Regions from separate parts of the Methylobacterium currus genome, predicted to be linked through region 3. Evidence: riboswitches for the same ligand, from Rfam matches in the RefSeq annotation. Region 3 holds a riboswitch; each other region holds the start of a gene.
The links. Region 3 has a riboswitch for cobalamin ahead of DA075_RS18500 (TonB-dependent receptor). Riboswitches for the same ligand answer to the same signal wherever they lie in the genome.

Region 1: it holds a riboswitch for cobalamin, as region 3 does, so the genes downstream of both, DA075_RS03485 (TonB-dependent receptor) here and DA075_RS18500 (TonB-dependent receptor) in region 3, are expected to answer to the same signal.
Region 2: it holds a riboswitch for cobalamin, as region 3 does, so the genes downstream of both, DA075_RS00520 (TonB-dependent receptor) here and DA075_RS18500 (TonB-dependent receptor) in region 3, are expected to answer to the same signal.
Region 4: it holds a riboswitch for cobalamin, as region 3 does, so the genes downstream of both, DA075_RS04245 (TonB-dependent siderophore receptor) here and DA075_RS18500 (TonB-dependent receptor) in region 3, are expected to answer to the same signal.

The regions. Positions count from the first base shown of each region.
Region 1 is NZ_CP028843.1:758,315-762,467, forward strand. Features, by position in the region: gene DA075_RS03485 (TonB-dependent receptor) at 1-1,550, opposite strand, end outside; cobalamin riboswitch at 1,698-1,896, opposite strand; gene DA075_RS03490 (Trm112 family protein) at 2,002-2,205, opposite strand; gene DA075_RS03495 (LON peptidase substrate-binding domain-containing protein) at 2,270-2,938, opposite strand; gene trxA (thioredoxin) at 3,084-3,992, opposite strand; gene DA075_RS03505 (MFS transporter) at 4,153-4,153, opposite strand, start outside.
Region 2 is NZ_CP028843.1:104,874-109,026, forward strand. Features, by position in the region: gene DA075_RS00510 (aldo/keto reductase) at 1-14, opposite strand, end outside; gene DA075_RS00515 (ABC transporter substrate-binding protein) at 108-1,322, opposite strand; cobalamin riboswitch at 1,656-1,856, shown strand; gene DA075_RS00520 (TonB-dependent receptor) at 2,113-4,153, shown strand, end outside.
Region 3 is NZ_CP028843.1:3,963,814-3,967,966, forward strand. Features, by position in the region: gene DA075_RS18495 (HoxN/HupN/NixA family nickel/cobalt transporter) at 1-421, opposite strand, end outside; gene DA075_RS18500 (TonB-dependent receptor) at 467-2,500, opposite strand; cobalamin riboswitch at 2,704-2,903, opposite strand; gene DA075_RS18505 (TadE/TadG family type IV pilus assembly protein) at 3,343-4,153, shown strand, end outside.
Region 4 is NZ_CP028843.1:931,218-935,370, reverse strand. Features, by position in the region: gene DA075_RS04250 (hypothetical protein) at 1-47, opposite strand, end outside; gene DA075_RS04245 (TonB-dependent siderophore receptor) at 47-2,194, opposite strand; cobalamin riboswitch at 2,370-2,593, opposite strand; gene DA075_RS04240 (TAXI family TRAP transporter solute-binding subunit) at 2,692-3,630, opposite strand; gene DA075_RS04235 (SGNH/GDSL hydrolase family protein) at 3,846-4,153, opposite strand, start outside.

The DNA of each region.
Region 1 (4,153 bases), 3.2 Mb from region 3:
TCGGTGGTGCCGGTATCGCCCTGAAACAGGTTCTCGGAGGCGAAGTCGAGCCGGAACAGGGCGAGGCTCGTCTCCAGCCCGGCGATCGAGCGGTTGCGGATGCCGACCTCGTAGCCGGTGGAAGGGACCAGGAACGGCGCGCGGGCGACGGTGAAGAGCGGGCTCGCCGGATCGACCGTCGCGGTGACACCGCGGGCGTCGTTCGAATGGAAGCCGCCGCCGTAATTCAGGTAGAGTTCGGTGTCGGCCCACGGCCCGAACACCGCGCCGAGCTTCGGGTTGACGATGCCGTCGCGAGCCCGGCCCGAATTCGCGGGCGTGTCGGAGCGGACATCGGCGACATAGCCGTCGGCCCGAAAGCCGACGCTGGTGCGCAGCCAGTCGGTCCATCGAACCCGGTTCTCGTAGTAAATCGCGGCGCTCGCCTCCATCACCCGGTCGTCGAGCACCGTCGAACGGTATTGCCGGGCCGTGGTGTTGAACAGGCCGACCCGGATGTCGTCGGTACGGGTCTGGATGCCGATCTCGTTCTCCATGGCCAACCCGAACAGGTCGCCCTGGAACGTCCGGGAGATCTCGCCTCCGCCGAGCACCCGGGCGTCGCGCTGGCGGAACTGGTCGCCGTTGACGGGGTCGTTGAGGACATAGGTGAAGTTGTTCCAGAGATTCATCTGGTAGCGGATCACGTAGGCCGAGGCCCGCGTGATGCCGCCCGCGTCCGACCGGCTCCAGCGTCCCGAGAGCGAGAACCGTCCGGTGTCGCCGCCATCTGTCGGATCGAGGGTGCCGGTGCGGCCGATGATGCCCTCCGCCACCGCCCGCTCCGGGATCTGGTTGGTGGCGCTCCACCTCGCCCAGTACGCCATGCCGGTAACGGCGAAGCCGTCCGTGGCGGTGCCCTGGCTGTAGCGGGCGACGCCGTTGAGCTTGCGCAGGGCATCGGGCACGACCCACGGCCCGTCATAGGCCTGCGCCTCGCCCGCCACCAGAAGGTTGCCGGCGCCGAGCGGCACGGAGGCGGCCGAGAGCCCGCGCTTGTACCCGAAGCTGCCGAGGGTGGTCAGCGCAATGTTGCGGTCCAGCTTGTCGAGGTAGTCGATCCGCACCGAGCCGGCGGAGGCGAAGTCGCCATCGCGGACGAAGTACGGGCCCTTGTGGAACTCGACCGCGCCGACGAGTTCGGGGATCAGGAAGTTGAGGTCGGCGTAGCCCTGGCCGTGGGCGTGGGTGCGCATGTTCACCGGCATGCCGTCGACGTGGAGGGCGATGTCGGTGCCGTGGTCGAGGTTGAAGCCGCGCAGGAAGAACTGGTTGGCTTTGCCCTCGCCGGAATGCTGGGTGACGATCAGGCCCGGCACCGCCTCCAGCACCTCGCCCGGACGGGTGACCGGCAGGCTGTTGATGGCGGCCCCGCTGATGATCCCGGCGCTCGCCGCGTCCACCGGGCGCAAGGCCCCGCCGATGCCGGTGACGCCGCCGGGATAGCCGGCGCTGGCCGCCCCCGGCACCGCGGGCGCCGGAGCTTTCACCTCGATCTGGTCGAGGCGGATGTCGTCCTGCGCGAGGGCGGGGACGGGCAGGCACGCGGCGGCGAGGGCCGCGAGGAAAGGAGAACGGCAGACAGGCACGGACGAGCCTTCGCGGGCTGTGGCACGTCACCGTGGAGGCACCGGCGCACCCCGTCCGGCGCGGCCCACATGTGACCACGGCTGACGGCAGGTCTCCTGGCTCGCGGGTCTTCGCCCTCCATCGTCTTCCCGGGCGTCGAACGCCCAGTGACGTCGGTGATGGAGGCTCGCCGCTCACAGTTGCGGGGGCAGCCGCGGCTTCGGGCGCTCGTGCCCTCACCGCGTTCCCTTTTGATCCCCGGGGGGAACCGTCCCGACGAGGTTTAGACGGGGAGGCGGCGGGCGCCAACGCATCCCGCCCCGAATTGTCGGGTGTGTTGCCGGTTGTCGACGGGACACCGCGCGGGGCCCTGTCCCGCGCGGCTTCGCGCCCTCAATCCGCCAGAGGACGCGCCTCTTCCGGCAGCATGATCGGGATGCCGTCGCGGATCGGGTAGGCGAGCTTGGCCGAGCGGCTGATCAGCTCCTGGCGCGCGGAATCGTAGTCGAGCCGCTCCTTGGTCAGGGGGCAGACCAGGAGCTCGAGCAGCTTCGGATCGATGCGAGCGGCTTCGAAGGAGGCGGGGGAGTCGGTCACGGGTGGTCCTTCCGAACGGTCCGATGCGGGACTTTGCCCCCGGGGCTTTAGCCCAAAGCGCCGCCTATTGCAGCGTCGGCTCAGCTCCCGAGGCCCGCACCAGCTCCATCTCGGTCACGGCGATCAGCACCTCGGCCCGGGTCTTGAGGTCGGGCGCCTCCAGCATCGCCTGCTTCTCGCGCGGGCCGAAGGGGCTCATCATGCAGAGCGCGTTGACCAGGGCCTCGTTCGGCGCCTCCTCGATCCCGGCCCAGTCGACCTTGAGGTCGTTGGCCTCGACGAAATCGCGAAGCGCCTTCAGCACGCCGGCGCGATCCACCGCCTCCTCGCCGGCGCGGGCGTGGAAGTCGCTCTCGAACGGGGCGAAGGTGACCTTGCAGCGGCGGAAGCCCGTGCTGGTCGACAGCTCCTCCTCGATCCGGAACCGGGCGATGCCGGTGAGCGAGATCAGGTAGCGGCCGTCGCCGGTCTCGGCGAACTGGGTCACCCGGCCGGCGCAGCCGACCCGGAAGAGCTTTGGCGACAGCGGGGTCTCGCCGGTATCGGAATCCGGCTGGATCATGCCGATCACCCGGTCGGTGCGCAGGGCCTCGTCCACCATCGCGAGGTAGCGGGGCTCGAAGATGTTGAGCGGCATCTGGCCCCGCGGCAGCAGCAGCGCGCCCGGGAGCGGAAAGACCGGGATCTCGGTCGGGCAGTCGGCCGGCCCCTTGTAGGCGACGTTCATGCTCATCGGCGTCGCTCCCGCGCGGATCGAAAGGGGTCCCGGGCCCCGTCGTCTCGGGCCCGGGATCGCAACCCGCTAACTAGGGCGCGGCCCTCCGGCGTGGATACCTGTCCGACGTAATGCCGCGCCCCGGATGCACTTGCGAGCGCCGTCAGGAGAACATCAGGGTCGACAGCTTGCGCCGGCCGCGGATGGTCATCGGGTCCATCGGGCCCCAGGCCTCGAACAGCTGGAGCAGCTGCTTGCGGGCGCCGTCGTCGTTCCAGGAGCGGTCGCGGCGGACGATCTCGATCAGCTGGTCGATCGCCTCCTGCTGCCGGCCCTTGGCGTTGAAGCCGAGCGCGAGGTCGAACCGCGCCTGGAAATCGGTGGGATCGGCCTCGATCCGGCGCTGCAGGCCGGCGAGGTCGCCGAGCGAGGCGGCCTGCTCGGCGAGCTCGATCGCCGCCTTCACGGCCGCGATGGCCGGGTCCTTGGCGGCCTCGGGCGGCGCCGCCTCGAGGAAGCGGCGGGCGCCCTCGAGGTCGTCGCGGTCGAGGAGCAGGCGGGCGAGCGCCGCGATGGCGCCCGGATGGCCCGGCTCCTGGCCCAGGATCGCGGCGTAGATCTCGGCGGCGGCGTCCGGGTCGCCGGCCTCGGCCGCTCCTTGCGCCTCCGCCATCAGGTCCTCGACCGCGGTGGGACCGAGGGGGCCGACCAGGCGCTCGATGAAGGCCTTCACCTGGCCCTCGGGCAGGGCGCCCATGAAGCCGTCGACCGGCTGCCCGCGCTGGAACGCGATCACCGCCGGGATCGACTGGATGCCGAGCTGGCCGGCGATCTGGGGATGCTCGTCGATGTTCATCTTGACGAGCTTCACCTTGCCGCCGGCGTCCTTGACGGCCTTCTCGATGATCGGGGTGAGCTGCTTGCACGGCCCGCACCACGGCGCCCAGAAATCGACCAGCACCGGCTGCTGCAGGGATTCCTGCATCACGTCCTGGCGGAAGGTCGCGGTGGTGGTGTCCTTGATCAGGGCGCCCGCGGGGGGCTGGCCGGCCGCGGGAGTGTCGGTAAGCATCGATGACCTCGGGAGAACGGCCTTCACGTCGCAGGCCTGGACGGCCCGCCGATCAGATGGGGTAGACCGGTCGCCCTGACCAGGGCAAGGCGCGGAAAGCCTGAAAACGCATGGGAAAACCGGAGCCGGACGCGCCCGCGGGCTTACGTCCGGCGCTTCTT
Region 2 (4,153 bases), 2.7 Mb from region 3:
ACGGCGTCGGACATGAGCGGAGCCTTTCGGCGGGGTCTGACAGGGAACCAACGCCTGATCTGGGTCGCACCCCGCCGATGTCGAGCGCCGTGGGCGACGTCGCCGGGCTACTTCACCAGCGGGCAGCCGCCCTCGGCCATCGGCCGGAAGGCTTGGTCGCCCGGAACGGTCTCGAGGAGCTTGTAATAGTCGTAGGGGCCCTTGCTGTCGGCGGGCGCCTTCACCTCGTAGAGGAACAGGTCGTGCACCGCGCGGCCGTCCTGGCGCACCGTGACGGTGCCGAAGAGCGGATCGTTGATCGGCTTCTCGCGCATCGCCGCCACGACCTTCTCGCCCTCGATGGTGCCGGTGTCGCGCACCGCCCGCAGGTAGGCCAGGGTGGAGGAATAGACGCCGGCGTGGTTCTCGGTCGGCATCCGGCCGTTCATCCGCTCGGCAAAGCGCTTGGCGAAGGCGCGGGTGCCGTCGGTGCGGTCCCAGTAGAAGGCGCTGGCGAGCTGGAGCCCCTGCGCCGCCTTGAGGCCGAGCGCGTGGGTGTCGGAGAGCTGCACGAACAGGGCGGCGAGCCGCATCTCGGGCATCACGCCGAACTCCGCCGCCTGCTTGACGGCGTTGATCATGTCGGCGCCGGTGTCAGCCAGAGCCAGCACCTGCGCGCCCGACCCTTGCGCCGAGAGCAGCGGCGAGGCGAAGTCGCCGGCATTGAGCGGGTGCTTGCTCGATCCCTTCACGGTGCCGCCGGCGGCCTTGAGCGCCACGGTGGCGTCGCGCTCGAGCGCGTGGCCGAGCGCGTAATCGACGGTGACGAAGTACCAGGACTTGAGGCCGCGGCCGGCGATGGCCCGCGCGGTGGCCGACCCTTGCGCCCAGGTATCCGAGACCCACTGCACCGTGGTCGGCGCGCAGGCCTTGCCGGTGAGGTCGGAGGTGAGGGCGCTCGAGGCCAAGGCCACCCGGTGGCGCTCGCGCATCAGGTTGGAGACCGCGAGCGCGACGGCCGAGTTCGGCAGGTCGACGATGGTCGAGACGCCCTCCTGGTCGAGCCAGCGCCGGGCGGTGGCGAGGCCGATATCGGGCTTGTTCTGGTGGTCGGCCGAGACGACCTCGACCTTGAGCTCGCCCGCCTCCTTGGCGAAATCCTCGACGGCGAGCTGGGCCGCCGTCACCGAGCCGGTGCCCGCCTGGTCGGCGAAGGGCCCGCTCATGTCGCTGAGCACGCCGATCTTGATCGGCGCCTTAGCGTCCTGGGCGAGGGCGGACGTCCCCAGGGCGAGCGACAGGGCGAGGCCGGCGGCGCCGGCGACCCGTGAGCGGAACGACATCGGGGGACCTCCCAGGATGATGGTGCCAGGACGTTTTTGTCAGAGCTTAAGCACGACCCGAGGGGGCCGGTTCGGGGCCCTGTATGTCAGGGGTCCGGGGCGGCGTCGATGCGGATCGGGCGGCGTGGCCGAGAAAGCTGGGGTCTGAGGCCGGGGGCTGGTGAGGTTCCGTGATCGTTGCCTGACGTGAATCTGGAGCGGGCACCTGGTTTGTGGACACGCCCTCCGCGGCGCGCATGAACCCTCCCCCGCAGAAGGGGGAGGGTTCATGCGCGAGGCTCCGAAAGTGGCGATCATGCCCACGCCCAACCATTGCTCCTTCGTAACCGAACCGCTAAGCTTCACCCCGACGGTTCCCTTCGGGGATCAAAAGGGAACGCGGTGAGGGCTTGCCCGATGCCGCGGCTGCCCCCGCAACTGTAAGCGGCGAGCCTTCCATCACTCACGTCACTGGGGACCCCTAAAAGTCCCTGGGAAGACGATGGCAGGCGCTGACCCGTGAGCCAGGAGACCTGCCGTCAGCCGTGGTCACACGCGAGCACGTCGGGCGGGGTGTCCTGATGGGTGTCGAGGCGATGGCGTGAGGCCGTCGCCCCGCTGTCGTTCGCGGTGACGTGCCACAGCCCCGCGCCGTCCCGCCATGCTCAGCCCCGCCTTCCCCCGATCGGCCGACAGGACGCGCCTGGCGCCACCTGCGCATCGTCCGGGATGGCAACAATGTAACTTTATAACGTTACATTTTTGGCGAGACCGGCTAGGGACGGGGCGGACGCCCTCCCCGGAAACCGACATGCCCGCGCAAAGCGCCCGACGCGCCACGACACTCGCCGCCACCCTCGCCGCCCCGCTCCTCGCCGTCGCTCCGGCTTGCGCCGAGGAGATCGCCCTCGACCGCATCGACGTCGCGGGCGCCCGAGGTCGCGAGCAGGCCGCCGCCGGCCTCAACCTCGCGACGCCGTCGCGCTCAGGCAGCCGCCTCGGCCTCACCCCGCTCGAGACTCCGGCGAGCCTCGACATCATCAGCGGCGAGACCATCCGGGCCCGGGGCCAGAACACCGTCGAGGAGGCGGTGACCCAGAACGCTGTCGGCATCACCAGCATCGGGGCGCCGGGCAACGGCAACCTCGCCTTCACGTCGCGAGGCTTCGCGGGAGCGGGATCGGTGCAGCAGCTCTATGACGGCACGAGGCTCTATGTCGGGGCCGGCACCGTCACCTTCCCGTTCGACACCTGGTCGGCGGAGAGGATCGAGGTGCTGCGCGGCCCGGCCTCGGTCCTCTATGGAGAAGGGGCGATCGGCGGCATCATCAACGTGGTGCCGAAGAAGCCGAGCTTCGTGCCCATCGGCGAGGCGCGGGCGGCGATCGGTTCCGACGGCCTCGCGCGGCTCGCCCTCGACAGCGGCGGGCCGGTCGGCGAGGACCTGGCCTACCGGCTCAACCTCAGCGGCAACCGGGCCGACGGCTGGGTGAAGCCCGACGGCGATTTTCGCAACATCGCCCTCTCGGCGGCGGTGACCTGGCGGGCGGCGCCGGACCTGAGCGTCACCCTCTCGCACGATCTCGGCTACAACGAGCCCGCCCGCTACTGGGGCTCGCCGCTCGTCGGCACAAGGGTGCGGGACCGGCTGCGCTTCACCAACTACAACATCCAGGATTCGCAGATCGCCTGGTTCGACAACTGGACGCAGCTGCGCACCGAGTGGAACCCGAGCCCCGACATCACGATCCGCAACACCGCCTACCGCCTCTCGACCGAGCGGCACTGGCGCGACGTCGAGCAATACACCTACCAGCCGGCCACCGGCCTGATCCGGCGCAGCGACTACATCGAAATCTTCCATCACGAGGAGCAGATCGGCAACCGCCTCGACGCGACGCTCCGCGGCAGCCTGCTCGGCTTCAAGAGCACGACGGTGATCGGCTTCGACGTCAACCACATCGACTTCCGACGCGACAGCAACGCGCCGTTCGGCGGCGAAACATTCGTCGATCCGTTCAACTTTGCGCAGGGGCGCTTCATCAACCTCGCCGGCACCCGCACCGACATCGTCTCACGTACCCGCCAGGCCTCGGTCTTCGCCGAGAACCGGCTCGAACTGACGCCCCAATTCGCCCTGGTGACGGGCCTGCGCTACGACGCGCCGAATGTGGCGGTGAGCCGGCCCCTGGCAGGAAGCCGCTTCGAGAAGACCTTCGATTCGACGAGCTACCGCGTCGGAGCCGTCTACACTCCGACGCCCGACCTCGCCCTCTACGCGCAATACGCCACCGCCGCCGATCCCCTCGGCAGCCTGATCACCACCAGCGTGGCGCAGTCGCAGTTCCAGCTCGCCACCGGCGAGCAGGTCGAGGCCGGCGCCAAGGGCCTGTTCGACGGCGGGCGCGGCGAGTGGACCTTCGCCGCCTACCACATCCGCAAGGACGACCTGCTGACCCCGATCCCCGACCGGCCGACGGAAGTGGCGCAGGTCGGCAGCCAGTCGTCCCGTGGCGTCGAGGTCGCCGTCGCCTACCAGCTGTCGGAGGCGTGGCGCATCGAGGCCAACACCGCCCTGCTGCGGGCCCGCTACGACAATTTCGCACAGACGATCGGCGGGGCGCTGCTGTCGTTCACCGGCAAGGTCCCGGTCGACGTGCCCCAGCGGGTCACCAATGTCTGGCTTTCCTACGCCTTCGCGCCGGGCTGGGTGGCGCGGCTCGGCGTCAACGATGTCGGGCCGGTCTTCAGCGACTTTGCCAACACGGTGAAGCGGCCGGCCTACACGCTGCTGAACGCCACCCTGGACTGGCAGGTGACGCCAACCTCGCGCCTGTCGCTGCGCGGGTACA
Region 3 (4,153 bases):
CGATGCCGACGACGAGCAGGAACGTCGCCGAGACCGCGGTACCGATCACGCCGCCGAGGTCGTGGAACTGGTCGAAGCTGTCCTTCATCGCCGCGGCCGTCACGGCGATCAGGCCCGAGGCCAGGATGACGATGGTGGAGTGGCCGAGAGAGAAGAAGAAGCCGACCGAGTGGGGCTTCCGACCCTCCTGCATGAGCTTGCGCACCACGTTGTCGATGGCCGCGATGTGGTCTGCGTCGAAGGCGTGGCGCAGTCCGAAGCTGTAGGCGAGGAAAGCGGTCGAGAGCAGGACGGGCTGATGAGCGAAGGTCGCGAAGGCCGCTGCCCAGGCCGCGATGTTGGCGGCGATCAGGACGGCGTAGACGAGCCCGACCTTGACCCTGAGACGGGCAGGCTGATCGTCGAAGGGGTTGGGCAGCAAGGGTCCGCTCCAGATGGTAGGGCTCGTCTCAGCCAGGAATGCCCGTCAGAACCGCCCCGCCAGGGTCAGGCGTACGGCGGTCGGCTCGACCGGGTGGAAGTGTCGGTCGGCAACGGCGGCCGCTTCTCCGGGCAGACGGGACTCGTAGTAGTAGGTGATCTGGTCGGCCCGGGCGTTCGTCAGGTTGAGCACATCGAGGGCGAGGCTCACGCCGTTGTCGAAGGCGTAGCCGATCCGGCCGTTGAGCAGGGCGGTCGGCTTCGAGCGCACCGAGTTGTCCTCGATCAGGGGCCGGGGACCGAAGTACCGGAAGCGCAAGCTACCGAACCAACCCTGGCCCTTGCCGAAGGTGACGCCCGCCGAGGCGATGGTGGTCGGTGCCTCCGGCACGCGCTGGCCGACGGGGTCGCGGTCGGAGAAGCGCGCGTTGGTGATCGTCAGGTCGCCCTCCAACCGCAGCCAAGGGGTGAGCGCGTAGTGGTTGCTCCACTCGATGCCGAAACGGCGGGTCGGCCGGCTCGGCTCGGTGGTGCCGGTGTCGCCCTGGAAAAGGTTCTCGGATGCGAAATCGAGCCGGAACAGGGCGAGGCTCGTCTCCAGTCCGGCGATGGAGCGGTTGCGGATCCCAACCTCGTAGCCGGTCGAGGGGACCAGGAAGGGCGAGCGGCTGATGTTGAACAGCGGGCTTGCCGGATCGACCGTCGCGGTGACGCCGCGGGCGTCGTTCGAGTGGAAACCACCGCCGTAGTTCAGGTAAATCTCCGTATCCGCCCACGGCCCGAACACCACCCCGAGCTTCGGGTTGACGATGCCGTCGCGAGCCCGGCCCGAATTTGCCGCGGTGTCGGAGCGGACATCGGCGTAGTACCCGTCGGCCCGGAAGCCGACGCTGGTGCGCAACCAGTCGGTCCAGCGCACCCGGTTCTCGTAGTAGAAGGCGGCGCTCGCTTCCAGCACTCGGTCGTCGAGCACCGTCGAGCGGTACTGCCGGGCGGTGGTGTTGAACAGGCCGACCCGGATGTCGTCGGTGCGGGTCTGGACGCCGATCTCGTTCTCCATCGGCAACCCGAACAGGTCGCCTTGGAAGACCCTGGAGATCTCACCGCCGCCGAGCACCCGGGCATCACGCTGGCGGAACTGGTCACCGTTGACGGGGTCGTTGAGGAAGTAGGTGAAGTTGTTCCAGAGGTTCATCTGGTAGCGGATCACGTAGGCCGAGGCCCGGGTGATGCCGCCCGCGCCCGACTGGCTCCAGCGCCCGGAGAGCGAGAAGCGCCCGGTATCGCCGCCGTCGGTGGGATCCAGCGTGCCGTAGCGGCCGATGATGCCCTCCGCCACCGCCCGCTCGGGGATCTGGTTTGTGGCGTTCCACTTAGACCAGTAGGCCATGCCGGTGACTGCGAACCCGTCGGTCGCGGTGCCCTGGCTGTAGCGGGCGACGCCGTTGAGCTTGCGCAGGGCATCGGGCACGACCCACGGCCCGTCATAGGTCTGCGCCTCGCCCGCCACCAGGAGGTTGCCCGTACCGAGCGGCACGGAGGCGGCGGAGAGCCCGCGCTTGAAGCCGAAGCTGCCCAGCGTGGTCAGCGCGATGTTGCGGTCGAGCTTGTCGAGGTAGTCGATCCGCACCGACCCTGCCGAGGCAAAGTCGCCGTCGCGGACGAAGTACGGGCCCTTGTGGAACTCGACCGCCCCAACGAGTTCCGGAATGAGGAAGTTGAGGTCGGCGTAGCCCTGGCCGTGGGCGTGCGTGCGCATGTTAACCGGCATGCCGTCGACGTGGATGGCGATGTCGGTGCCGTGGTCGAGGTTGAAGCCGCGGAGGAAGAACTGGTTGGCTTTGCCCTCGCCGGAATGCTGGGTGACGATCAGGCCCGGCACCTCCTCCAGCACTTCGCCCGGGCGGGTGACCGGGCGGCTGTTGAGCTGCGCGCCCGAGATGATCCCGGCGCTGGCGGAATTGACGGTCATGAGGGCGCCACCGATGCCCGTGACACCGCCGACATAGCCGGCGCTGGCGGACGCGGCGCCGGACGGCACGGGCGTAGGGGCCGCGACCTCGATCTCGTCGAGGCGGATCTCGCCCGCAGCCTCCTGGGCGTCGGCAGGAGGAGCCACGAAAGTGGCGACGCAGGTGAAGAACGTTGAAGCGAGCGACAGGCGGGAAGGGGACACGGTCGAGACCTGGGTAACGGCAGTGGCACGTCACCGCGAACAAGGCCGCCCGGATCCCGAAGACCCGTGCCGACACCCGCCAGGACACCCCGCCCGACGCGCTTCGCGCGTGACCACGACTGACGGCAGGTCTCCTGGCTCGCGGGTCGCTGCCCTCTCACCGTCTTCCCGAGCGAGGCTGCCCAGTGACATGGTGGCGGAAGGCTCACCGCTTACAGTTGCGGGGGCAGCCACGGTCTCGGTGCTTGCAGCACCTCACCGCGTTCCCTTTTGATCCCCGAAGGGAACCGTCGAGCCATTGGTATTTCAGGGTCCTGAGTCGAGTCAACGAGATCGGAGGCAGGAGTCCTGCGGCCTTCGTGCCGGGGCGCTGGCGACGGGCCAGCGCCCGACAGATCCGCTCACACAATCCACATTATGGTCAAAACTCTTTCGACTTGACCGCGCGAAACGCAGATGGTGGTGGAAAACGCTCGTTTTCTCACTGCGAAACGCACATCCGCATTGTGGACCGCGGAGGTCGCAAGCCAAAAATAGTTAGATATTTATGAAGAAGTAATAATTACCTACGGCACTTTCCTGCAATGAAGTTGCAACTTAAGGCTGAAATTGATTATGAGCGTTCAGCGCATAATTTATGATATTTTTACTTACGTTGCGCTACCCCTAGTTGGAGAGAGTATCATACGGCGGACGATATCTTGTCCGGTGCGAGCTGGCGTAAACAAGTGTTAACGAAATTGAACGTGGCCGCGGGAACGTGTGCGCTTGCCCGGGCGCGGGCATTTCAGCGAGACCAGAGCGGCGCGGTCATCATCATCCTCGCTACGGCGCTGCCGGTCCTTGCAATGGCCACACTTGGAGCCGTGGAGGTGGCCGAGGTCTTCTTCACTCGTACAAAGCTACAAACCATCGTGGACACAGCCGCCCTGAAAGGCGCGGCCGAGTTGGGCGTTGATCTCTCTACCGCTACCACCGAGCGGACCAGAGTGTTTGCAGACAACTTGGCCGACCCCATGCGCTTGCGCTGGGCTGTCACCTCGTCCGCAGTGTTGGATCTCAAAGCTTCTGCGATGACGGTCAGTCAAGGCGCAAATCGTCCGTCGTTCTTCCGCAGCCTCCTTCCCCCCGGCGGCTGGAACCTGCACGTCACGGCCAAAGCCATCCGCTACGCCAGCGGTCCCTTATGCGTGCTAGGCATCCAGAGCAGCGGCGGCACGGTTGTCGGTCTCGATAGCAGCGGAGCCTTGAACGCGGCCGGATGCCTCGTGCAGAGCAACAGCGACCTCGCTGCAACGGGGGGCGCATTGGTGACTGCGGGTGATGCGCGTGCCGCAGGCGGTGCGTTCGGCGCGATCAGTCCCAACCCCCTCACCGGCACACGCGTCATGCCGGACCCTTTTGCCGCGTTGAACATCGCGTTCCCGACCGGGTGCGATACGACGAGTATCACCAGCACAACCTATCTGAACCCAGGGCTTCACTGTGGCGACATCGAGTTGTCCGGCAATGAAACCATTACGCTGTCGGCCGGGGAGCATTACTTTACGGGCGGAT
Region 4 (4,153 bases), 3.0 Mb from region 3:
GCATCGCCCTTGCGGCCGGCATCGCCCTTGCGGAGGAACGCTGCCATCAGAATCGCACCGACAGGGTGCCGGTGAACCGGCGCGGCGCCCCCGGATAGACCCGGAACGCGCTGAGCGAGCTTTCGTAATACGTGGTGTCGAACACGTTCTCGACGTTCAGGCCGAACCGGACATTTTCCCAGCGGTAATAGGCGAGCGCATCGACCGCGATGGTGCTTGGCAGCCGGAAGCCGCTGCCGGCGGCGTCGCCCGCCCGCTCGCCGACGGCGCGCACGCCGCCGCCGAGTCCAAGGCCTTTCCAGGGGCCCTCCTGCACCTCGTGCACCGCGAGCAGGCTGCCCGAGTGGCGCGGCACGTTGATGAGTGCCGCACCAACCGGGAGGAGATTGTCCTTGGTGACAACGGCGTCGGCGAAGACGTAGCCGGCTAGGAGCTTGATCTCCGGCGTGATCTGACCGGCCGCCGTGAACTCGAAGCCCTGGCTGCGCACCGCGCCCGCCGCGATGGAGAAGCCGCTGTTGCGCGGATCGGGGGTGAGCACGTTCTGGCGCTCGACCCGGAAGGCGGCGCCGGTGAGGCTCAACGCTCCCCCGAACAGGTCGAGCTTCGTGCCGATCTCGTAGCCGAGGCCGGTCTCGGGTTCGACCGGCCGGCCGGGCGATGCGGCGGCGGCATCCGGGCCGATATTCGGCCGGAAGCTGGTGCCGACATTGGCGTAGAGCGCGAGTTCCGGGAGCGGCTGGTAGACGAGGCCGGCCCGTGGCGAGGCGGCGGCCCAGCTCTGGTCGGCTTGGCTGCGCGGAACCCGTTCGCGGAACGAATCCTCGAAGATGTCGAACCGCACGCCGACGAGCGCCTTCCATTCCGGCGACAGAACGAGCTGATCCTGCGCGTAGAGCGCGGTGTTGGTGATGTGCTCGATGTTGTTGCGCGGGATCGTGTACGGCGGCGGCGGCTGGCCGTAACGTGGATCATAGATGTCGATCGCGTAGGGGTTGGTGCGGACGTTGGAGCGCAGGTAGACCGTGCGGCTGTCGGTGCTCTCGCGCTCGACGCCGAGGAGCAGGGTGTGGCCGATCCCGGCGGTGTCGAAGCGTCCGACCAGTTCGGCCTGGCCGATGGCCACGTCCCAGCGGTAATCGCGAAAATTGCGGTCGCGCGAGACGGTGCGGTTGTCGGCCGCGATGGCGCGAATCTCGGCCGCTTCGCCGACGAGGCTTCCGGTGTTGAAATAGGTGGCGAGCCGCATCTGCCAGTCGGCATCGAAACGGTGATCGATCCGGACCTGCATCGAGTCGGACGCTTGATGGATGCTCTGGCCCGGCTCGCCGAGGAAGCGCGAGATCGGCAGGAAGCCGAGTTGCTTGTCGATGGCGATGACGCCGCGGTCGAACACGGTGCGGTTGCGCAGGAACTCGGTCTCGACGGTGACCTTCGTGTCGGGCGTGACCTGCCAGCTCACCACCGGCGCGACCAGGAGCCGGTCGCCGTCGACGAAATCGCGAAAACTGTCCTGGCGTCCGGCCGCGAGGTTGAAGCGGTAGAGGAGCGTGCCGTCCTCGTTGAGGCTGCCTCCGGAATCGACCGTGCCGCGGACCTGCCCGAACGAGCCCCACAGCCTGCCCATCTCGACGAAGCGCTCGCGCGTCGGCTGCTTGGTGATGATGTTGATCAGGCCGCCGGGGTCGCTGCGCCCGAACAGGCCGCCGCCGGGGCCCTTGAGCACCTCGATCCGTTCGACGTTCTGGGCGTCGGGCGGGGGCGGGTAGCCGCGGTTGAGGGGAAAGCCGTTCTTGTACAACTCGGAGGTGGTCACGCCGCGGATGGCGTAGCTGAACACCGACAGGCCGCCGAAATTGTTCTGCTGGGCGACGCCGGGCGTGTAGGTGAAGACCTGGTCGACGCGCGTGGCGGCGAGATCGGTGATGACCTCGCGCGGGGCGACGGTGACGACCTGCGGCACGTCGCGCTGCGGCGTGTCGGTCCGCGTCGCGCTGACGGCCCGGTCGCCGCGGAAGCCCGGGGTGGGACCGATGAGCCCGATCGTGCCAGCAGCCGCGGAGGAGAGCGCCGGGAGCGCCGGCCCGGACGGACGCGGGCCCTCCACCACGACCTCGTCGAGGGCGATCGTCTCCTGTGCCTGCGCGGCGCTGACCGCGAGGCTGAAGCCCAGGGCGGTCGCCAGGACGGGCATCGGGCGCGGGCCGGATCGGGGACGGTGGAGCGGCGGACGGGTTCTCACGGAGCGCACTCGATGGTTGCCGTGCGGCGCGTTCCGGGCGAGCAGCAGGCGGCGCCCGCGCGGCCACGCGGCGGACAGCCCGAGCGCTCCCCCGGGGGCCGCACCGCCCGCAGGACGTGACCGCGCCGGACGGCGCAGGCTCAAGGCAGGTCTCCTGGCTCGCGGATCATCGGTCCCGCCGGCCTTCCCGGTGTCGGAGCATCAGTGGCCATCGGCGGCGGAACCTCTCCGCTCACAGTTGCGGGGGCAGCCTCGGCCTCGCCGCGGATACCTGCGCATCCGAACGGCTCACCGAGTTCCCTCTTCACCCGCGGGCTCGCACCCGGGGAACCTTGGCGGCCGCATCCATGGCAGGCCGCCCGCCGGGGAGCAACACTTGGAAACGCACTGTAATAACGTTTCAGACTATGTGTCCACGGGAACACACCGGCCGATGATGCGACCGTGGCCTACTCGCCGCGCAGGAAGGCCGCCGTGGCGGGGTGGAGCCACGAAGCCGGAACCGCTTCCGCGAGATCGCGGGGATCGCTCGGCCGCTCATGCGCCAGGCGCCGGGCGAGGGCCGGCTTCGCCTTGTCGATCGCCGCGACGAGACGGGCGGCGGAGGCCGGGTCGAGGCCGGGCTTGCCGAGGATGAAGCTCCACGACCCCACCGTCTCGATCGCCTGATCCTGGCCCGGGAAGGTGCCGGGCGGGACGGTGATGCGCCGCAGGGACGGGCTCGCCGCCAGGATCGCGGGAAGCGCCGCCGCCGAGGGGCCGAGGAAGCGGGCGCCGCCCGGTGCCTCGGCCATCGCCAGGAAGCCCGGCCAGCCGGTGCCGCCGCCGAACAGGGCCGCGGCCCGTCCGTCCCGCACCATCGCCGGGCCGTCGCCGGCATGGTCGAGGAGGATCGGGCGGATGTCGTGCTCGGGGTCGATGCCCGATCCGCGCAGGATGGTCCGGCCCATGGCGGTGAGGCCGGAACTCCGCGTGCCGAGGGCGACCGGCTTGCCGCGCAGGTCGTCGATGCCGCGCACCGGGCTCTCGGCCGGCAGCACGAACAGGCCCGGTGCCGCGTAGACCGGCGCGACCACCGTCACGGCCGGGGGCGTGCCTTGCGCGGACAGCGCCTCGTAGGCGTACTCGCCCTGGACGAGGCCGAGATCGACCTGACCGTCGCGCAGGAGCACGAGGTTCTCGGTCGAACCCTTGCTGGCGCGCAGCTCCAGGGTGAGGTCCGGATCCACCTCCCGGATCGCCGCCGCCAGCGCCTCGCCATAGGCCGGAAACCCGCCCCCGGGCGTCGCGGTGGCGAGGACGAGGCGCAGGGGTTCAGCGGCGTGGGAGGCGGGGGGCACGGCGAGGAGAGCGATGCAGGCGGCGGCGATCAGCCAGGGTTTTGGCATTGCTTCTTGTCCTGCCTTCTCTCGACGTTGGTGCCATCCGTGACGTCGTTCCGGGTCCGCGTCGCGGAGCTCGGGATCCGGAGCCGCAGGCTTTCCGGAAATAGGCGGATCGCGTTCCGCGTCATCCTGGATCACCTGAGTGTCCGGATTCCGGGTTCCGCGGCGCGGCCCCGGATTGACGTGGCGGGTGTGAAGAAAGGTGGCGACGCGGCGGTTCAGTTGGCCGGTACCGGCGTCACCGGCACCGGTGCCACGTCGGGCTGGAGCAGCGAGACGGTGATCGCCCGGGTGACATGCTCGGCCATGCAGCGATAGCCGAGATCGGCCAGGCGGAAGCCCGCGCCGGACTGCGCCGTGTCGCCCTTGAGGGCGCTGATCGCCCGCGTGGCGAGGTAGCGCATCGCCTCGTAGCGCTGGACCAGCGGCACCTGCTCGCGCTCGGCGACTTTCTGGATCGCCTGGACGAACTGGCGGTAGTAATCGTCCTTGGCGAGGCTCGCGGTGTATTGGGGATCCACCAGCA